DNA from 3 places in the Terribacillus sp. DMT04 genome. Region 2 is predicted to be linked to each of the others. Evidence: a T-box and tRNA genes for the amino acid it is inferred to sense, from the RefSeq annotation. Region 2 holds a T-box; the other regions hold tRNA genes.
The links. The T-box of region 2 lies ahead of trpS (tryptophan--tRNA ligase). A T-box ahead of a tRNA ligase gene usually reads a tRNA of that ligase, here a tRNA-Trp.

Region 1 (7,340 bases), 200 kb from region 2:
TCCACTAAACATTGCCAAGCGGTTAAGCCTGCTAGCGGAATAGAAGCAGCTTCTTCAAACGTCAGGTTGCTAGGCTTTTTCGCCAGCAATTCCTCATCCACAGTCGTAAATTCCGCATAAGTACCTTCTCGGGTTGTATCCGGTCGCGCAAAAACTTCATCCCCAACCTGATAATCCTTCACTTCATCCCCAACTTCTACGATTTTACCTGCAACATCCCAACCGAGGATAATGGGGAATGACCAGTCAAGCATCTGCTTCAAGTACCCTGCACGAAGCTTCCAATCAATCGGATTAATAGAAGTAGCATAAACCTCAACAAGTACTTGGTTTGCCTTTAATTCTGGTTTCGGCAGCTCTTGCTCTTTCAACACATCTTTACTGCCATATTCATTAATAATAATTGCACGCATCATTAGCACTCCCTTTTTACAAGATATATCTGCAAGATCTAGTATTAGTTGCTTCCTAAAAAGTCATTCCTTTTCTCAAAGCTTCCTAAAATCTAATTAAGTTTATCTATCCTGTATATATATTTAAATACAATTATTATTGTAGCTTTATACAACTCGAAATTAAACTAAAGTGCTTAAGGCGATAATTCAACATAAAAGCGGTCTCTTACATGTCAACCTCTGTATCTTCAATTGCATGTACAAATCATTTCTCCTTAAGAATGTGCGCCGCAAAAAATATGCTCTTCATACATTAAAATAATTGATGCTTAAAATAACTGGATTTTTGAATGTCTTTTATAATATAATGATGAAAACGTTTACAAATGTATTGATGGAGGGGAACAATATGATTACTTTTTTTGTAGCGATACTAGCATTGGTTGCTGCGTATTTCACGTATGGAAAGTACGTTGAGAAGGTATTTGGACCGAATGAACAACGACAGACACCAGCATATGCTAATAAGGACGGTGTCGATTATGTACCAATGAACAAACAGAAAAATGCATTAATCCAATTACTAAATATAGCCGGTACTGGTCCTATCTTTGGTCCCATTATGGGCGCATTGTACGGCCCTGCAGCATTCTTATGGATTGTACTTGGTTCAATCTTTGCTGGAGCAGTACATGATTACTTAACTGGCATGATCTCCATTCGTAATAGAGGTGCTCATATTCCGGAACTTGCCGGAAAGTTTCTAGGCAAAGTTTCCCGTCATTTAGTGAACGTTTTTGCTTTACTGCTTTTATTGCTGGTTGGTACCGTATTTGTTACAACACCAGCCTCACTATTGCATAATTTAATTGATGGCAGGGTTGCTTTAGTAGCTATTATTCTCGTTATCTTTGCTTATTATTTTTTATCTACTATTCTCCCAATTGATAAGATTATTGGGCGCGTCTATCCGTATTTTGGAGCTCTATTAATTATTGGTACAATCGCTGTAGGTGCCGCGTTATTAATTAAAGGCTATTCAATCCCTGAATTATCATTAACAAATATGCACCCGGCTAATTCACCCATATTTCCGATACTATTCTTAACAATTACTTGTGGTGCATTATCAGGATTTCACGCAACACAATCTCCACTTATCTCAAGAACAACACAAAATGAAAAACAAGGACGTTATATTTTTTACGGCATGATGATTGCCGAAGGTGTTATCGCAATGATATGGGCAGCCGCCGCAATGACAATCTTTGATGGACAAAGTCTGCAAGGGTTAATAAATGAGGGTACAGCTTCCCTGGTAGTTAGTGAAATCTCCATGACCTTACTAGGAGCGGTTGGCGGTACAATAGCCGTTCTTGGTGCAGTAGTGTTACCAATTACCTCTGGTGATACAGCGTTCCGAGCAGCACGAAATATTATTGCCGATTACATCAATATAAGCCAGACCAAAACAGCAAAACGGTTAGCGATTGCGATTCCGATGTTTGTAGTTTCCTACTGGTTAACAACCATTGATTTTAATCTCTTATGGCGCTATTTCTCATTTGCCAACCAAGGAACGGCAGCACTTGCTCTTTGGATCGGCACCATGTATCTGTTTGTGAAAAAGAAAAACTACTTCATCGCCTTACTTCCAGCGTTATTCATTACTGATATGGTGTTAACTTACATCCTTTACGATAGTAATCTCGGTTTTGGCTTATCCTATGGGACAGCACATACAGGAGGTATTATCATAACAGCCATCATCACTGCTCTGTTCTTCTGGAAAGGAAGCAAAAATAGAAAAGAAAACTTAGCTGTCGATATGGAAGTACTTCCTCTTCGTAAAGCTGAGAAAATCAATTAATTAAAAAGGAGTTAGGTGAGCGCATTCACCTAACTCCTTTTGTTCTTATAGGTAAGAGAGGATGCTTGTTTAGCAAACGCCTTAATAAATATTCTCAGACTAAAGTACTGCAGTTTGTTGAAGAATGCTATTGTTCACTTTATCTTTCTAATAAGATATTTATCAAAGGTTACCGACTAACTTTTAAAAGTAAAATAGTTTCACTTTCCTCTAACAACTCGCCTGTGTTTATGAATCCAAGTGATTCATAAAATCGAAGTGCCGAATAATTATCTGGTTCTGTTGAAAGACCAATATAATGACAGTCATCATTCTTATTAAGCATATCTATGACTTGCTGCATTGCCTCTTTCCCGTATCCTTTTCTTTGATAAGAGACATCAATCATAAATCTAGGAATCCAATGCTTCCTTTCTTCAATCTCGTCTGGATCATATTCCGTTATCACAAAACCTATAACTTCATCATCCAAATGTATGGCGTACGGTGTAAAATTGGAATGTACCTTAGACTCTGCAATAGAGTAGACATTAGGAGCAATTCGAGCAACTTGATCCTCTGCTAGCTTTAGGTTTAGACATGCATACATATTTTTTACAGTTAATTCCTGAATTGATATTTGAGCCATACACATTCTCCTCCAGATAATATTAACAGCTAAAATTTCTGAGTAAATAAACATGACGAATAGCTTAACGGTTTTACTTAAGCGGGACAAAACAGAAAAACGCAGGAAAATTCACAAGCTCAATCAAACAACGCTTTTATAATACAAATCTGCATTATTGCTACTACTTAATAAATCAAGAACTAACTATACAAAAGCACTTTCTAATGAATCAGCAGCAGCAGTTATAACAGCTCTTAAGTAAACCTATGCACCTAAATTTGATACTCCTGTAACTAGTAATGAAGAGGAGGATATTTACATCGTTCTATCAAGTGAATCCAAACTCATTCCTAAAATCTATGTTTATTATCTCCCGGAAATTACTTCGATAATTTATCTTCACTTTTTACATAGAATAATCCTCTTCAAAGTTCTTTACCCTAGTAAGAGAAACTGCTTGACCTGATACATAGTATACGTCCCATCTATATCTTTTAATAAATAATTGAACGCAAAAAAGACCCTAACTTAACGTTAGCGTCTTAATTTGACAGCTTTGGCATACTGTCTGATGATACCGGTGGCCGGGGTCGAACCGGCACTCCTTGCGGAACACGATTTTGAGTCGTGCGCGTCTGCCAATTCCGCCACACCGGCATATTGCAAATGCAATGGAGGCGGCAACCGGATTTGAACCGGTGGTCAAGGTGTTGCAGACCTTTGCCTTACCACTTGGCTATGCCGCCAATATTATGGAGCGAAAGACGGGATTCGAACCCGCGACCCCCACCTTGGCAAGGTGGTGTTCTACCACTGAACTACTTTCGCATAAGATATAGGCATAGGATTCCACTAGGAATCCTACCCTTTTTCTTGGCTATAGCCTAAAAGCTATATAGAGGGCGATCGATGGGGATTGAACCCACGAATGCCGGAGCCACAATCCGGTGCGTTAACCACTTCGCCACGACCGCCATAGAATTAAAATAAAATGGCAGGGGTAGTAGGAGTTGAACCCACATCGACGGTTTTGGAGACCGTTGTTCTACCATTGAACTATACCCCTATGGTGGAGGGAGTAGGACTCGAACCTACGAACCCGATGGGAGCGGATTTACAGTCCGCCGCGTTTGGCCAACTTCGCTATCCCTCCGATTAGAGTGGCTCGGGACGGAATCGAACCGCCGACACACGGATTTTCAGTCCGTTGCTCTACCGACTGAGCTACCGAGCCATACATAAGATATACATGTTGTATAAGTGGCGGTCCGGACGGGACTCGAACCCGCGACCTCCTGCGTGACAGGCAGGCATTCTAACCAACTGAACTACCGGACCACTTAATAGATTATCAATTTCACTAGCTAAGAAGCAAGTCGACGTAGAAAGTGAACTAATATGGTTGCACCTTTCAGGTACTCCCTTTAAAAGATAATATGGTTGCACTCTTCGAGTACTCCCCTTGTTCACTGCTAAGAAGCAAGCCGACGTAGAAAGTGAACTAATATGGTTGCGGGGGCAGGATTTGAACCTGCGACCTTCGGGTTATGAGCCCGACGAGCTACCCCTGCTCCACCCCGCGATAATAAAAGGTAATAGATATGAAGTTAAATTCATATGGTGGAGGATGACGGGCTCGAACCGCCGACCCTCTGCTTGTAAGGCAGATGCTCTCCCAGCTGAGCTAATCCTCCAGGATTGGTCTTGATAAAGTATAATGGTGACCCGTACGGGATTCGAACCCGTGTTACCGCCGTGAAAGGGCGGTGTCTTAACCGCTTGACCAACGGGCCATCTATGTAAGTCTTATGGCGGAGAGCGAGGGATTCGAACCCTCGAGACCGCGTTAACAGTCTACACGATTTCCAATCGTGCTCCTTCGGCCACTCGGACAGCTCTCCATGGCTCCACAGGCAGGATTCGAACCTGCGACCGATCGGTTAACAGCCGATAGCTCTACCACTGAGCTACTGTGGAATAATCAAGATTGCCTGGCAGCGTCCTACTCTCGCAGGGCGAACCCAACTACCATCGGCGCTGAAGAGCTTAACTGCTGTGTTCGGCATGGGAACAGGTGTGACCTCTTCGCTATTACCACCAGACAAATCAAGAATTCAATTGGATGAACCCTCAAAACTAGATAAGAAACTTCATGCTTTTACATCTCATGCGCTGCCAAGCACCGGAGTGCTTGGTCTTTGGCGTTGACTTACTAAGTTCTAGCTGCGTTGAGCTAGATCCAGCTACAGAAACCAGAAACTACGGCTTAAGCGATAAATCCCTGCGTGAAGAAATACACTTCACTCCGGGCTTTCTCACTTATTCCTCCGTTTCTAAACGGTTTCTTTCGCTTTTCGTTTTTAGTTAAGTCCTCGATCGATTAGTATTCGTCAGCTGCACGTGTCACCACGCTTCCACCTCGAACCTATCTACCTCATCGTCTCTGAGGGATCTTACTCATTTAAAATGATGGGAAGTCTCATCTTGAGGGGGGCTTCATGCTTAGATGCTTTCAGCACTTATCCCTTCCGCACGTAGCTACCCAGCTATGCTCCTGGCGGAACAACTGGTGCACCAGCGGTGCGTCCATCCCGGTCCTCTCGTACTAAGGACAGCTCCTCTCAAACTTCCAACGCCCACGACGGATAGGGACCGAACTGTCTCACGACGTTCTGAACCCAGCTCGCGTACCGCTTTAATGGGCGAACAGCCCAACCCTTGGGACCGACTACAGCCCCAGGATGCGATGAGCCGACATCGAGGTGCCAAACCTCCCCGTCGATGTGGACTCTTGGGGGAGATAAGCCTGTTATCCCCGGGGTAGCTTTTATCCGTTGAGCGACGGCCCTTCCATACGGCACCGCCGGATCACTAAGCCCGACTTTCGTCCCTGCTCGACTTGTAGGTCTCGCAGTCAAGCTCCCTTCTGCCTTTGCACGCTACGAATGATTTCCAACCATTCTGAGGGAACCTTTGGGCGCCTCCGTTACTCTTTGGGAGGCGACCGCCCCAGTCAAACTGCCCACCTGACACTGTCTCCGAACCGGATAACGGTTCTGGGTTAGAATGTCAATACAGCCAGGGTGGTATCCCACGGATGCCTCCACCGAAGCTAGCGCTCCGGTTTCTAAGGCTCCCACCTATCCTGTACAAGCTGTACCAACATTCCATATCAGGCTACAGTAAAGCTCCACGGGGTCTTTCCGTCCTGTCGCGGGTAATGCGCATCTTCACGCATAGTATAATTTCACCGGGTCTCTCGTTGAGACAGTGCCCAAGTCGTTGCACCTTTCGTGCGGGTCGGAACTTACCCGACAAGGAATTTCGCTACCTTAGGACCGTTATAGTTACGGCCGCCGTTTACTGGGGCTTCGGTTCACAGCTTCGGGACGAAGTCCCTAACCATTCCCCTTAACCTTCCAGCACCGGGCAGGTGTCAGCCCCTATACTTCGCCTTACGGCTTTGCAGAGACCTGTGTTTTTGCTAAACAGTCGCTTGGGCCTTTTCACTGCGGCTTCTCCTAAAAAGAAGCACCCCTTCTCCCGAAGTTACGGGGTCATTTTGCCGAGTTCCTTAACGAGAGTTCTCCCGATCATCTTCGGTTACTCACCGTGCCTACCTGTGTCGGTTTGCGGTACGGGCACCTATTTCCTCACTAGAGGCTTTTCTTGGCAGTGTGAAATCAGGAACTTCGGTACTAAATTTCCCTCCCCATAACCGCCTGGAATATTGTTGAGTGGATTTGCCTGCTCAACTTCCTCACGGCTTGGACGCGCATAACCAGCAGCGCGCTTTCCTTATCCTCCTGCGTCCCCCCATCGTTCAAGCGGATTTAGGTGGTACAGGAATATCAACCTGTTGTCCATCGCCTACGCCTTTCGGCCTCGGCTTAGGCCCCGACTAACCCTGAGCGGACGAGCCTTCCTCAGGAAACCTTGGGCTTTCGATGAAAGAGATTCTCACTCTTTTTTCGCTACTCATACCGGCATTCTCACTTCTAAGCGCTCCAGCCGTCCTCACGATCGACCTTCACCGCCCTTAGAACGCTCTCCTACCACTGACATCGTAGATGTCAATCCGCAGCTTCGGTGGTGTGTTTAGCCCCGGTATATTTTCGGCGCAGCGTCACTCGACCAGTGAGCTATTACGCACTCTTTAAATGATGGCTGCTTCTAAGCCAACATCCTGGTTGTCTAAGCAACGCCACATCCTTTTCCACTTAACACACACTTTGGGACCTTAGCTGGCGGTCTGGGCTGTTTCCCTTTCGACCATGAACCTTATCACCCATGGTCTGACTCCCAAAGTAGATTGATTGGCATTCGGAGTTTGACTGAATTCGGTAACCCGATGAGGGCCCCTAGTCCAATCAGTGCTCTACCTCCAACCATCATCCTTTGAGGCTAGCCCTAAAGCTATTTCGGAGAGAACCAGCTATCTCCGTGTTCGATTGGCATTTCACCC
Region 2 (7,340 bases):
ATAGGATCATTTAAACCGTATTTCTCATAGATAACTTCCTGCTGTGCTTCTGTCAATTTGTTTGCGTTTGCCAATGGCGAACCAGGCAATAATTTCATTAACATAAAAGAAATTGTCGCTATTAGAAATAGTGTGATGATCATATAAATGATCCGCTGCCCTATATAACGTGCCATATGAGCACCTCCTAAATAATTTGTCGAAAAATTCCCTATAATTAGATAACTATTACCAATGGAAAAGAGAGTATATTCCGTGTTGGATATACTCTCTTCACCAGATTCATTTCGTGTAAGTTATTTTAGACTTATTCTACAGCAGCGTTATCTGCATAAGCCCACTTGTATTCGAAATCGTTACCAGCCGGGTTAGTGAATACACCTTTCACTTTTGGACTCCATAGGTACGCATTACCATCCTGCCATAGAGGTGCAATTGCTTTGTCATCTTCTAGCAAAATTTTCTCTGCATCCAAGAAGTTCTGCCAACGAGCATCTGGGTTTGTTGCATTTTCAGTTGCTGCTGCTTCAATTAGAGAATCATATTCTTCATTGCTGTATGCCATGTTGTTGTTTTCTCCATCCGTTACAAACAAGTCCAGGAAGGTATTCGGGTCGATATAATCTGGTCCCCAACCTGAGATTAGGATATCAAAATCACCAGCTGAATCTAAATCAAGTCTTTGTTGGAAAGGAACTTGTTTTGTTTCGACAGTAAGTCCTTCCAAGTTTTCTTCCAACTGTCCCTTAACATAGTCAACGATTTGACCAGAAGTCTCAGTATCACCAGTTAATATTTCTAATGTGATTTCTTCTTGTCCAAGTTCTTCTTTAGCTTTTGCCCAAGCTTCTTTTGCAGCATCTAAATCATAAGTGAGCAAATCACCGCTCGCTTCACGGAAGTCTTCCCCATCAGGACCGGTTGCAAGACCTTTAGGCACTAAACCATTTGACACTGTAGATCCATCATTAAGAACAACGTTTACTAATCCTTCTTTATCAACTGCTTGAGAAATTGCTTCTCGTGCATTAATATTTGCTAATGGCGTTTCTTCACCAAGACGATTTTGGTTAAGCTTTAGATACCAAGAAGACATAGTTGCAACAGGAATGTAAGCTGGATCATTAATACGCTGATCAACGAATTCCGCGGTCAATGGTGCACGGTCAACTTCTCCTGTATCGTACAAGTTCACACCTGTAGCAATATCTTTTACTACTTGCAGGTTGATTTCTTCTAGCTGAACATTTTCAGCATCCCAATAAGTATCATTCTTTTCGAATTTCATTGAGCTTCCATGGTTCCATTCAGTCATTTTGAAAGGTCCGTTAGAAAGCAAGTTTTCAGGTTCAAGCGCGTAATTTTCACCTTGTTCTTCAACAAATTTCTGATTTAATGGCATAAAAGTAGGGAAAGTGGTTAGAGATTCGAAGTATGGAGTTGGATTCTCCAATTGTACTTCAAGAGTGTAATCGTCTACTGCTTTAACTCCTAATTGGTCAACTTCCATTTCGCCTGAGTTAATAGCGTTAGCATTTTTAATAACGCCGCCCATCATATATGGACCGTATTCAGAACCAGTATCTGGATTGATTGCACGCTGCCAAGCGAAAACAAAGTCGTTTGCAGTAACCGGGTCTCCATTTTCCCACTCTGCATTTTCACGAAGTTTGAATGTCCAAGTCATACCATCTTCACTCACTTCAGGGTCGCCAGTAGCGATACCTTCTGCAAGAGAACCATCTTCAGCAAGACGATAAAGGCCTTCCTGCGTTTCCGAAGTCCACTGAATACCATATTGGTCATCAGCGAGTGATGAATCCATGGATGGTATCTCATCACCAATAATCAAATTAAATACCTGTTCTCCATTCGCAGAGCCTGAAGCGCTATCTCCGCTTCCGCCATCTCCGCCTGAGCTGTCAGAGCCGCCGGAACATGCTGCTAGGAATGAACTAAGTACTAAAACAAGTGCAACTAATAACCAGTTCTTCTTTCTCATGTAAAACATGACCTCCCCAAAAATTCTAAATTTTTTCAACATTCAACGAACAACTTGTTCGCAATTAGAATTATACAAGTTTTCTCACAATTTGTGCACCCCTAAATTTATAGGAATTTTACAAAAGTGCGAAAACATTGCATTTTCATAACGAAAAAGAGGACTATATACCTAGTTTGTAATGATGATTTTCTTCTTTATTTTATGTTATTCACACAATTTTACTGTGCATTAAACTTGATATCGCTCCTTTTACCTAAAAGATTCGATTACTAAAATACTAGAAAGCAATTATGATATAATGGTACATCATATTACGAAGGCGGTTTTTATTTTGCTTGGTAAAGGACATTTCATATTATTATTGGTCAACCTAATAATTATAAGCATCCTATTTTTCACTTCTGATGTACTGAACTTACTTACGTTCATTAATTCACTCTTTTACGTTGCTTTCTTTTATTTTGTCGTTGCTTTACTTTTATTTGTTATTAAAGGCAGAATATTGGATGGTCTCACAAGAAGCTTTCGCAGATTCGGAAAGATAATGAGTAGGGGATTATTTGATTTTGATGATAACGGTAGCCCCTCTCAATGGGTGAACCGCTCATTTCTACGGTATATGCAGTTCCAAGCAGCCGTCCTAATCGGTCTAATGCTTATCCTGCTGGCTATATATTACCTCATCTGACAGACCGGCTTGCAAACCGGTCGCAAGATGCATATAATAGTTAACTAACAAGTTTAAAAAAGCGAAGATGAAAATGTAGTACGGTACTCCTCTAGTTGAAGAGAGCTCGTGGCTGGTGTAAACGGGCACTATGAGTAGCGGAAAGTGGGTTTTCGGAGCTGCGGGGTTGTCTCCCGACGTTTTGGCAGGCGTTAACTGCGTTAAGTGATCCTTCAATAGAAGGGTAATGAGGGTGGCACCGCGGTCTATTCGTCCCTGCATACAAGCAGGTTAGCGAATGGATTTTTTTATGGACTTTTTTAGGAGGAAGATGACAATGAAGACAATCTTTTCAGGTATTCAGCCTAGCGGCAGTTTAACGCTTGGTAACTATATTGGTGCTCTTAGCCAGTTTCCAGCATTACAGGAAGAAAATCAATGCTACTTCTGTATCGTTGATGAACATGCGATTACAGTACCACAAGACAGATTAAAGCTAAAGAAGCAGATCCGCTCACTTGCAGCGCTATATCTGGCTGCTGGTATTGATCCAGAAAAATCGGTTCTTTTCATCCAATCGGAAGTGCCTGCGCATACACAGTTGGGCTGGATGATTCAATCAATTAGTTATATCGGTGAATTGGAACGGATGACCCAATTCAAAGATAAATCAGATGGTAAGGATGGCGTCTCTGCTGCTTTGCTTACGTATCCCCCGCTGATGGCTGCCGATATTCTTCTATACAATACCGATATTGTACCTGTCGGAGATGATCAAAAGCAGCATTTGGAATTGACAAGAAATGTGGCGGAACGGTTCAATAACCGATTCAACAACATATTCACTGTTCCAGATATCCAAATCACTAAAGTTGGCGCACGTATTATGTCTTTACAGGAGCCGACAAAGAAAATGAGCAAGTCAGATTCAAATCTGAAAGCTTCTATCTTTATCTTAGATGAACCGAAACAGATTGAGAAGAAAATTAAGAGTGCCGTTACGGATTCTGAAGGCATCGTGCGCTACGATAAAGAAAATAAACCAGGTGTCAGCAATTTGTTGACCATGTACTCTGTTGCGACGAATAAAACGATTGAAGAAAGTGAACAAGAATTTGCTGAGAGCGGTTATGGTGATTTTAAACAAGCGGTTGCGGATGCTGTTGTGAATATGCTTGCTCCGCTTCAGAAGCGTTATTATGAATGGCTGGAAAGCGATGAATTGGACGAGGTGCTTGATAAGGGCGCAGAACGCGCACAGGCAGCTGCCAACAAGACGTTAAGAAAAGCAAAAAAAGCGATGGGATTAGGTCGCGGCAAATAAAAAATGACCGGCAGTTTTATCTGCCGGTCATTTTTTATGACGTTTTTGCCTGGTCGCTTTGTTCTAATTCCCATAGTTTTTCGTAAAACGGCTGCCCTTTTACCATCTTTTCACAAAGTTCTTCTTGTTTTCTGCTCCAGCCAACCGAGACACCTTCGTATAGTTTTTTCCATGCTTCTTGGAAGTTCAAGGACCGATTCACATGATATTCCTCCGGCTTCCATTCCGTCAGCCAGTAGCGGACCTGTTCGAGATTCTCGCTCGTTTCCAGCTGATCCATCGCCATCATAAGCAGCTGCTTTAACTGCCTTTCCTTCCGAGTCAATCCGACCATCAAGTCAGGTTGAAGCGATAAGATATGATACTGTTTCTCATCCTCTCCTGTCCGCCATTCAAAGCTCTCCGGCTGTGCATCTTCAATCATCTGATAAACAAGCCGCTCTTGCCTGGGAATCAGTCGGCTTTTCCGAACAGGAGTGATATATCCCATCGTATCAACCGCCAGAATGGCTTTTCCGTTCGTTACAATGCATGCATAATCGATCGCAATCCGCTCTTGATTTTTTCGCAAGAAAGCTTTTCGGTGAATCAAGTCCAGCATTGCTTTCGGCAACTCTTGTAAATCATTTTCAATGTAGGCGAACAGCGAATCTTCTATGTAAAGCAGTGGTACTTGATCCAGCAGTTCGATTCCATCTTCTTTACGCCATTCATGAAATGAGCATACGTTATAACCATTTTCCTCACCTTCGAACCAGTTCACCCAAATATCATGCATAAATAACATAGATAACCCTCACTTTGCTTTTCGATTCTGCTAATCCGACACTGGTACGCACTTGCATGCTGCTAGATCTATTGGGTGTGGGGAGCGCGTGCCGTGTGGCTTGTAGTAGGATACATTATGACCAACCAGCAAAGTTTTATTCTTCTGAACCAGTAATCGAGTAACAAAAAAACCTCCTAAAATTAGCTAGGAGGCTTTTGCTTTTATTGATATTGTTTGAATACGAGAGCTGCATTATGGCCGCCGAATCCAAGTGAATTGCTTAATGCAGCACGGACAGTTTGCTCCCGTTTCACATTTGGTACATAATCTAAATCACAAAGCGGATCTTTCTCTGACTGATTGATTGTTGGCGGAACAACCGAATCTTGAATCGATTTAACACAGATAATTGCTTCAACTGCTCCCGCAGCGCCTAGCATATGGCCTGTCATGGATTTCGTTGAGGAAATAGCTGTCTGATACGCATGATCGCCTAACAGCTGTTTTAAGGCCGCCGTTTCAAATTTATCATTCAATTCCGTGCTTGTCCCATGGGCGTTAACATAATCAATATCTTCTGCTTGCAGCTCGGCGTCATCCATCGCTTGACGCATCGCACGGACAGCTCCTTCGCCTTCTGGAGCAGGTGCTGTAATATGATAAGCATCGCCTGATGAACCGTATCCTGCGATTTCTGCATAAATCGTTGCACCGCGTTCTAGGGCTGATTCAAGGGATTCCAAAATTAAGATACCGGCTCCTTCTCCCATAACAAAACCATCACGGTTTGCATCAAATGGGCGGCTTGCAGTAGCTGGATCATCATTAAAGGAAAGAGCTTTCGCAGCAGCAAAGCCAGCGAATGCCATTTTCGTAAGCGGCGCTTCTGTACCGCCGGTAATCATGATATCTGCATCTCCGCGCTCGATAACTTTATAAGCATCTCCAATGGAGTTTGCACCTGATGCACAAGCAGTAACCGTACAAGAGTTAATACCTTTTGCACCCAGCTGAATGGATACTTGTCCGGAAGCCATGTCCGGAATCATCATTGGGACGAAGAAAGGGCTCACACGGCGAGGACCCTTTGTCATTAGTTTCTCAAACTGTTCTTCATACGTTCCCATACCACCGATACCAGATCCAATCCACACCCCAATACGATTTGCATTTTCTTCGGTAATGGAAAGCTTCGCATCTTCTACTGCCATTTTACTTGCAGCAACGGCGTATTGGGTGAATAAATCCATCCGTTTAGTATCTTTCTTTTCCATATAATCTTCTGGATTGAAGTCTTTTACTTCCGCTGCCACTTTTGCAGGGTAGTCGTCTTTATTTACTCGAGTAAGATAGTCAATACCCGATTTTCCTTCTAAAAGGTTCTGCCACATTGTTGCGGCGTCATTTCCTACTGGTGTCACTGCACCAATGCCTGTGACAACAACTCTTTTCTTTTCCATACGTTTGTTCCTCCTCCTTCAGCCAAAATACTAGCTGAAGCTGTTCTAACTGGCCAAAAATAAAATAGACCATATTTATATAGATAAAGTGCATAATCTGAGATATATTGTAACGTATTTTTGGCGTTCTGTAAGCTTAAAACATATAACAAAATTTCTTTTGCTAGGTAGCGGCATACTCAAGATGCACTTTCCGGACATATTGTAACGCATGGAGGTGTGAAAATGAAACGAAATAATTCCCGTATGGACACTTTTTTATTTGGGACTAGGAAGCAAGAGGCTGCGAAGGAGGAACCAAAAAAGGAGTTTAATTTAATGGAGACCGCTGGCACGCTTATGGAAACGTATGACCAGCTTTCTCCATATGTAAAACACGTAAAGAAACACGCCATGAAATTTCTTTCAAAATAAACTGGACGGAGCAGGGCTTATTTATAGAATTGACTGAATTTCGCATAGTGTTGATGTAATGTGATTAAATCATCCTGCAAATTACGTGTAAAAGCAATAACTGCCTGATCTTCCTGCTCCGGACAGACATCTTTTGCATAAAAACGATAATTCTTAGATCTCGTATCTCCCGCCAGCAGTTTGCTGACAGTTTGCATAACTGACTGAATTGGCAGCGCATGTGCACGGAAAAAGGCATCATCAAAAGGAATAGTCTTTCCCTCCCATTGCAGAGTGTCTGTGTCTCTTGGCATCCATTTTCCATATAAGATGGGCAGCAGAATTCGTACTTCTGCATCTGTATCAGTATCATCTGATTTATCATACTGTAAATTCACACGACGATGGGCACTAACTTGCTTCTCTCCTTCCCCGAAAAAAGTCACATAAGCAGCATAATCTTTCTCTTGAATACCTTCTTCAAATAATGCATGCCGGCCAAGATACATACTCAAATGCGCTTCCTTATTTGATAAAACGGAAGAATGGATACCTGACACTTCATGCCCTTCTTCCAATAACGTTTCAACCAGATGATAGCCTTCAAAAGAGTAACAGTTGTCGATGAGAAAATGCATACTGAACCACCTCTTCTATTCATGTGAGCAAATGCACAAGAATCGTTTTCTTTTTAGCCGGAACCTGCTATTATAGAAGTATAT
Region 3 (7,340 bases), 190 kb from region 2:
GGAATATATCAATTTAGGTAATTCTGGTCTGCGTGTTCCGAAGTATATTTTAGGAACGATTCCGTTCAGCGGAACGAATGGCTTTGAAGCGACCGGCAATGTACAGAAAGATGAAGCGCGTCGTATGGTAGATATGTCTTTAGAAGCTGGTATAAACATGTTTGATACGGCCAATCTTTATTCGAAAGGTGATGCGGAGCGTGTACTCGGCGCCGCTATTAAGGGACGCCGAGACGACGTGCTGCTCACATCTAAGACTGGATTTCAATTAGGTGACGGTCCAAATGACGGAGGCGCATCACGTGTTAATATCGAGAAATCAATTGATCAGTCCTTGCAGCGTCTAGGTACTGACTACCTCGACTTGTACTTTGTGCACCTATGGGACGGGCGCACGCCAGTTGAAGAGACAATTGAGGCTATGACAAACCTCGTCAAATCCGGAAAGATCCGATATTGGGGAGTATCCAACTATAGCGGCTGGGCGCTTGCGCGAACTTTCTCTGTCGCAGAACAGCAGCCGGGTTATATTCCACCAATCACGCAGCAAATCTACTACACACCAGAAGCACGCGAAGCAGAATATGAGCTGCTTCCAGCAGGAAAAGAACTTGGTATCGGCAACATGATCTGGAGCCCGCTTGGTGAAGGTCTTCTTAATGGTAAAATAGGACGCAATAAAACAGCACCAGAAAACACCCGCCAAGGCGGAGGCTGGCCAGAGCCTTGGGTACAGGATGAAGAACGCCTTTACAAAGTAATCGATGCACTCGAAGAAGTTGCATCCAACCATAACGCATCCGTACCGCAAATCGCTTACACCTGGACTAAAGACCGTCCAAACGTCGGCCCAATTGTTATAGCAGCCCGCAATGAACAACAATTAAAAGAAAACATCGATTCCTTTGACATGCAACTGACCCAAGAAGAACACAACCTAATTGAGTCAGCAGCACGACCAGCACCTCTCTACCCAAACTGGCACCGCGCCATGAGCTCCTTCGAAAAAGGAAGCCCAGTAGAAATGCCTTATTTGGAAGGGTATAAGCAGTCGATGGGGTTGGATGACTAATTAAAATACCAAAATAGAGCCTTATAAGGCTCTATTTTGGTATTTTATCAATTAACTTATAATGCAGCTTGGATTTATCACAACATTTTTGCAGTTATTGCTGCAATAACTGAATAAGATTACCACATGTATCATCGAAAACAGCAATCGTGTTTTCTCCCACCTTTGTCGGTTCCATCGTGAATACCACGCCTTTTTCCTTTAACTGTTTGTACTCTTGATGTATATCAGCAACCCCAAACATGGTCGCTGGTATACCTTCAGAAAAGATTTTCGTCTGATATTCTTTTGCGGCGGGATGAATATTTGGTTCGAGTAAAAGCTCGGTACCTCCTTGATCATCTGAAGAAACTAGTGTTAGCCATCTGTATTCTCCTGCGGGGACGTCATTCTTTTTTGTAAAGCCTAGTATTTCGGAGTAAAATGTCAATGCCTTGGCTTGATCATTAACAAATAGACTGGTAACAATTATTTTCAAGATTCTTTCTCCTCCTTGGTGTATATTATGTTGTGACGCATTTGTAATCTTACTATAGATAGAAGCTCTTTTTAAATAATAACTTGAAACTTACTCCCTAGGATTCCTCAACCACAAAAATTTCAAAGCATTTATCAATAAGCGATATAAGGTTCATTTTAACAGAAGTGACATCCTTCACTTCACGCTGAACTCCTATATGCTCCATCAAGTGTTTATGCTCTCCGCTCTTAAGGCAAAAGTAATTACCTTTATCACCTGTACAAGTAAGCTCATAAATTTTCTTTATTGCATTGCCTTGTAACAAGCAGTTTCTGTCAAACAGGAACTATGCTTGCATCAAAACATCTTCTGTGGCATCTGATTTTAAGTGAATCTTCCATGTGTTGTTAGTTCTATAAATGTTGATTTCCACTGCGAACTAGTGGTTGTTCAAGTTAAAGAAGCCTCTGCTAAATCATGATTGAGCTTTAAAAACTAAGGGGGGAAAGAGAACTAAATTATAGTTCTCTCCTCCCTTATATAACAATCAGTTTATTATAAAAATATTGATTTTTAAATCTACAACTTATTCGCAAACTGATTCAGCTTATCTGCCATTACTTTAATTTCTTCGATAAAAGCGGATGTCTGTTTAATGGAATTTGCTTGTTCTTCTCCAACAGCTGCTACCTTTTCTATATAAATTCCCATCTGCTGGGCTGTTTGTTGCATTTGATTCATTGTTTTATTGATAGAGTCTGTTGATGCAACAGTTTCATTAGATAATTTACGTATTTCTTTGGCTACAACTTCAAATCCTTTACCATATTCCTTGGCACGCGCAGCTTCAATGGCAGCGTTTAATCCTAATAAATTCGTCTGATCTGCCACTTGCTTAATAATAGTCAAGACTTCAGCTGTTTGACTGACATCTTCACCAGCTTTGTGCGATTGCTTGAGCAACTCGTGGGAGTGACTCTCTAAAGAAGCTGAACCTGATTTAATCTGATCAATTTGTTCATTTGCTTGAGAAAGAGAGATTGAAATTTGGTCTGCAATCGTTCTCAATTCTGTTTGCCTTCTTAATTGAACTGCAATTCCTCCAATAATGTTACCTTTTCTATCCTGTACCGGATTGGCGGTACCAGTAAACTCAAAGCCATAAAAATCTGCTGGTACATTTTCTTGTAAATAACGATCTTCTCTTATAGCTATAGCTAACGGTTCTTTAGGATTAAGTTCTTGTCCCTTCTTTATATTCAGATCAATCTCTTCACCAGGAAAGTAGGCAACGAACTTTTGTAAATCACATACTGCTATTGATAAATCTGCTGGTACGGAAGCTTTTATTACAGGAATAATAGCAATAATACTATCTAAAGAATCGACTCTTTGTAACATATGAAGTTGTCCCCATTTCTTTTTTTACCTTACCTACATGCTAAGTTTGTTTGTTAAGCAGCTGAGAAATTTTACAAATAAAAAAAGGACTTAGGAATAATTATCCTAAGTCCTTTCTAAGGCATAATGCCTTGTGATACCGGTGGCCGGGGTCGAACCGGCACTCCTTGCGGAACACGATTTTGAGTCGTGCGCGTCTGCCAATTCCGCCACACCGGCATGTTATAAATGCAATGGAGGCGGCAACCGGATTTGAACCGGTGGTCAAGGTGTTGCAGACCTTTGCCTTACCACTTGGCTATGCCGCCAATATTATGGAGCGAAAGACGGGATTCGAACCCGCGACCCCCACCTTGGCAAGGTGGTGTTCTACCACTGAACTACTTTCGCATAAACTTAAGGTATCGGATTCCGGTTGGAATCCTTACCTGTTTCTTGGCTATAGCCTGAAAGCTATATAGAGGGCGATCGATGGGGATTGAACCCACGAATGCCGGAGCCACAATCCGGTGCGTTAACCACTTCGCCACGACCGCCATAGAATTAAAATAAAATGGCAGGGGTAGTAGGAGTTGAACCCACATCGACGGTTTTGGAGACCGTTGTTCTACCATTGAACTATACCCCTATGGTGGAGGGAGTAGGACTCGAACCTACGAACCCGATGGGAGCGGATTTACAGTCCGCCGCGTTTGGCCAACTTCGCTATCCCTCCGATTAGAGTGGCTCGGGACGGAATCGAACCGCCGACACACGGATTTTCAGTCCGTTGCTCTACCGACTGAGCTACCGAGCCATATGTAACATATACATGTTGTATAAGTGGCGGTCCGGACGGGACTCGAACCCGCGACCTCCTGCGTGACAGGCAGGCATTCTAACCAACTGAACTACCGGACCACTTAATAGATTATCAATTTCACTAGCTAAGAAGTAAATCAACGTAGAAAGTGAACTGTAATGGTTGCACCTTTCAGGTACTCCATTTTAAAAGATAATAATGGTTGCACTCTTCGAGTACTCCCCATGTTCACTGCTAAGAAGCAAGCCGACGTAGAAAGTGAACTAATATGGTTGCGGGGGCAGGATTTGAACCTGCGACCTTCGGGTTATGAGCCCGACGAGCTACCCCTGCTCCACCCCGCGATAATAAAAGGTAATATAGATATGAAGTTAAATCATATGGTGGAGGATGACGGGCTCGAACCGCCGACCCTCTGCTTGTAAGGCAGATGCTCTCCCAGCTGAGCTAATCCTCCAGGATTGGTCTTAATAAAGTATAATGGTGACCCGTACGGGATTCGAACCCGTGTTACCGCCGTGAAAGGGCGGTGTCTTAACCGCTTGACCAACGGGCCATTTATGTAAGTCTTATGGCGGAGAGCGAGGGATTCGAACCCTCGAGACCGCGTTAGCAGCCTACACGATTTCCAATCGTGCTCCTTCGACCACTCGGACAGCTCTCCAATGGCTCCACAGGCAGGATTCGAACCTGCGACCGATCGGTTAACAGCCGATAGCTCTACCACTGAGCTACTGTGGAATGATCGAGATTGCCTGGCAGCGTCCTACTCTCGCAGGGCGAACCCAACTACCATCGGCGCTGAAGAGCTTAACTACTGTGTTCGGCATGGGAACAGGTGTGACCTCTTCGCTATTACCACCAGACCTCTTATGTATCTTGTTGCCTTTTCTCAAGGACAAATTATATTATATATGCTCTAAAGACGAAATGCAATAGTTTTTTTAAGAAAAGTTATTTTTTGTTCTGACGTGCATTTTGCTAAGTCGACTGACTTAACAAAGTCTTTATATAACAACCTTAACTATAATATACTGCACGTCCAAAATACGCAACACTTTTTTATATATGATGTAAATCTGGTAACAGTCTCTTTTCGTACATTTGTAACTGTATATTCCTGCACTGACTACTTTTGCTTCTTTTCCAGTCAAAGTGATTCTCGTACTGCTGCTCGTACTGCTTCTCGCCGAATAGTTAGAAGTTCCTGCTCTCTTCCCTATTTTAAGAATAGGCTTGTACCTGCAATAGAAAAAGCCGCTGGACACAATATACCAGCAGCTTTCAGTTTCGCTTACTACGTAATACACACTTCACTTTAAAAAGAAGCCTTTCTTAAAGTATCATCTTCTCCACTTGTTTCACGTAGAAGAATCGTACAACCAAGAAATAAATTACCTGGATGAATGCGAAGCTTCCTAATACAAAGCCAGCTTCTGCAGTTAGATTGTAGTTAAACAAGCGCGATAATGCAGTTAGCGCTACGGCACCGTGGATAAGCGCGACAACAATTGGCGAGAAGAACAAAATGGCAATCTGTCGTGTAACGACTTTCTTCAGCTCAGATTGTGTTAATCCAATTTTGGCAATCGAGCGGAACTTGCGCTTTTCTTCATCTATATCCATGAATAGTCGGAAATAAAGAAAGCTCCCAGCTGAAACAAAGAATACAATGCCAATAAACAAGCCAATAAATAGAATCGGTCCATATGCTTTATTGATTTCATAGAGTGCGTAATCAACAGAAAACACCTTATGCTCCACTTGCTGCGCTAATTTTTCTCCCGCCTGTATAACTTGCTCTTCGTTTGTTCCATTTGCTTGCCATACCGCATTTGTCTCCGTTCTAACTGGTAATGTCAGCTGTTCATAAACAGCGTCGCTTACGACATAGTAGCCATTCACTTCAGCTAATACAGCAGATTTAATAACAGTGCTTGGTTGGATCTCCTGGCCATCTTGTAATGGGACCGTCGATTTCATCAGTACTTCACTTGCTTTTTGCTGCGTCATCATCGCATCACTCTGCTCAATTATGATTGCTTCGTTATCCTCAGGATGAATCTCCTTTTCGTCAATCAAAGCCGCAAAGCGATTGTAAACCGATGCTTTCGCGATTAAAACCGTAAAATCTTCTGTTGTGTCAAAATAGCCGAGCTCTGCCAATTCCATTTCGGCGTCTACGTTTTCTTCTTCCAAGATTGTATTAACTTGCTCCAAATCGTTTTCAATTACTTCTTTGCTGTCATCCAAAAACGGACTATACGTATAGGTGTAAGGATTCATCTCCTTTACTCCTTTGGTGAGGTACGACTGAAATCCATACAGTGCTCCAATCGCACTAAATGCAACCGTTGATATAATCGCCACCATAAAGAAGGTTCTGGCATTGTCCTTCATTCGGAAAGATAAATCAGAGAAAAACAACATATTTGTTTTGCGCCAAAAGATGGACTTGTTATCTTTTAAAAGACGGATGCAATACACACTCAATTGGGTAAATAAAATATACGTCCCCAGTGTAACAACGATGATCACTGGTATCATGGCTGCAACAACTCCAAACCCCTTCACAGCCAAAGCGGTACCATATCCTGCGAAAAGTAGTAAAGCTGCAAGTATGGAAAGAACAATAGACGCTTTTGGTTCTCCTTTGGATTGCTTATCACCTTTAATCAAATCTACCAATTTATTTGTGCGCAAAATGAATGCAACAAACATGGAGATACAGAAAAACAGGAGCATAAAGCTGACAAATGTCACCACAATCGCAAGCATAGGAAAATAAAAATCGAGCGATTCGTCAATGATTAGTACATTTTCCGCAATTAAAAGAATCGCTTTTGCAAAAACCAAACCAGCTAAAATTCCGCCAACTGTAGAAAAGAATCCAATTAAGATATTCTCCAAAAATACCATAATCCGAATTTGCTTGTTTGAAGCACCAAGATTAATTAGCAAACCAAATTCTTTCTTTCTCGATTGAATGAAAGCGCTCATTGAATAGAGAATAAAGAAGAAAGAAAACACATAAATGATTCCGCCAGAAGCAGCCATTCCGATCATTACATTCTTATTAATAGAGCCTCCTGAAAAAGCTGGATGGAATGCAAAGATGGCAAAAGTGAAGAATACCATTACCGTAAACAGACTGCTGAGGAAATATGCAATATACAGTCGCTTGTTGCGTAATACGTTCCTAAACGCGAACTGACGAAAAGTCATTGCCATCTCCCCCCATCAGTGAAAGCATATCAATGATCTTCTGGAAGAATGCCTGCCTGCTCTCTCCGCGAAGGATTTCGGAATGCAGCTTTCCATCCCGGATAAACACCACACGATCCGAATAACTGGCTGCTTGCGGGTCATGCGTTACCATTAACAAGCTTGTTTTATTGTTTTCATTAATAGACACGAGCATTTTCATAACATCTTTGGACGCTTTTGAATCCAAGTTACCTGTGGGTTCATCAGCCAACAGCAGCTTCGGTTCATGAATCATCGCCCGGGCAATTGCTACCCGCTGCGCCTGTCCTCCAGATATCTCATAAGTGCGCTTGTTCATGATGGGAGCGATGCCAAGGTTTTCTGCAATAGCTTGCGCT

Region 1: it has a tRNA-Trp gene. The T-box ahead of trpS (tryptophan--tRNA ligase) is inferred to sense a tRNA for this amino acid. The anticodon was not compared.
Region 3: it has a tRNA-Trp gene. The T-box ahead of trpS (tryptophan--tRNA ligase) is inferred to sense a tRNA for this amino acid. The anticodon was not compared.

Annotation. Positions count from the first base shown of each region.
Region 1 is NZ_CP077639.1:893,151-900,490, reverse strand. Features, by position in the region: gene KS242_RS04890 (NADP-dependent oxidoreductase) at 1-413, opposite strand, end outside; gene KS242_RS04885 (carbon starvation CstA family protein) at 805-2,265, shown strand; gene KS242_RS04880 (GNAT family N-acetyltransferase) at 2,435-2,893, opposite strand; tRNA gene KS242_RS04875 (tRNA-Leu) at 3,451-3,532, opposite strand; tRNA gene KS242_RS04870 (tRNA-Cys) at 3,548-3,621, opposite strand; tRNA gene KS242_RS04865 (tRNA-Gly) at 3,629-3,703, opposite strand; tRNA gene KS242_RS04860 (tRNA-His) at 3,777-3,849, opposite strand; tRNA gene KS242_RS04855 (tRNA-Trp) at 3,868-3,941, opposite strand; tRNA gene KS242_RS04850 (tRNA-Tyr) at 3,943-4,028, opposite strand; tRNA gene KS242_RS04845 (tRNA-Phe) at 4,037-4,109, opposite strand; tRNA gene KS242_RS04840 (tRNA-Asp) at 4,137-4,213, opposite strand; tRNA gene KS242_RS04835 (tRNA-Met) at 4,383-4,457, opposite strand; tRNA gene KS242_RS04830 (tRNA-Val) at 4,494-4,569, opposite strand; tRNA gene KS242_RS04825 (tRNA-Glu) at 4,594-4,668, opposite strand; tRNA gene KS242_RS04820 (tRNA-Ser) at 4,685-4,776, opposite strand; tRNA gene KS242_RS04815 (tRNA-Asn) at 4,778-4,852, opposite strand; rRNA gene rrf (5S ribosomal RNA) at 4,865-4,977, opposite strand; rRNA gene KS242_RS04805 (23S ribosomal RNA) at 5,236-7,340, opposite strand, start outside.
Region 2 is NZ_CP077639.1:1,096,615-1,103,954, reverse strand. Features, by position in the region: gene opp3b (oligopeptide ABC transporter permease) at 1-176, opposite strand, end outside; gene KS242_RS05910 (peptide ABC transporter substrate-binding protein) at 308-2,002, opposite strand; gene KS242_RS18300 (DUF3899 domain-containing protein) at 2,304-2,693, shown strand; T-box leader at 2,749-2,953, shown strand; gene trpS (tryptophan--tRNA ligase) at 3,010-3,996, shown strand; gene KS242_RS05895 (YjbA family protein) at 4,031-4,783, opposite strand; gene fabF (beta-ketoacyl-ACP synthase II) at 4,987-6,225, opposite strand; gene KS242_RS05885 (hypothetical protein) at 6,451-6,639, shown strand; gene KS242_RS05880 (hypothetical protein) at 6,657-7,256, opposite strand.
Region 3 is NZ_CP077639.1:906,251-913,590, reverse strand. Features, by position in the region: gene KS242_RS05010 (aldo/keto reductase) at 1-1,072, shown strand, start outside; gene KS242_RS05005 (VOC family protein) at 1,167-1,550, opposite strand; gene KS242_RS05000 (methyl-accepting chemotaxis protein) at 2,112-2,933, opposite strand; tRNA gene KS242_RS04995 (tRNA-Leu) at 3,071-3,152, opposite strand; tRNA gene KS242_RS04990 (tRNA-Cys) at 3,168-3,241, opposite strand; tRNA gene KS242_RS04985 (tRNA-Gly) at 3,249-3,323, opposite strand; tRNA gene KS242_RS04980 (tRNA-His) at 3,397-3,469, opposite strand; tRNA gene KS242_RS04975 (tRNA-Trp) at 3,488-3,561, opposite strand; tRNA gene KS242_RS04970 (tRNA-Tyr) at 3,563-3,648, opposite strand; tRNA gene KS242_RS04965 (tRNA-Phe) at 3,657-3,729, opposite strand; tRNA gene KS242_RS04960 (tRNA-Asp) at 3,757-3,833, opposite strand; tRNA gene KS242_RS04955 (tRNA-Met) at 4,005-4,079, opposite strand; tRNA gene KS242_RS04950 (tRNA-Val) at 4,117-4,192, opposite strand; tRNA gene KS242_RS04945 (tRNA-Glu) at 4,217-4,291, opposite strand; tRNA gene KS242_RS04940 (tRNA-Ser) at 4,308-4,399, opposite strand; tRNA gene KS242_RS04935 (tRNA-Asn) at 4,402-4,476, opposite strand; rRNA gene rrf (5S ribosomal RNA) at 4,489-4,601, opposite strand; gene KS242_RS04925 (ABC transporter permease) at 5,071-6,960, opposite strand; gene KS242_RS04920 (ABC transporter ATP-binding protein) at 6,935-7,340, opposite strand, start outside.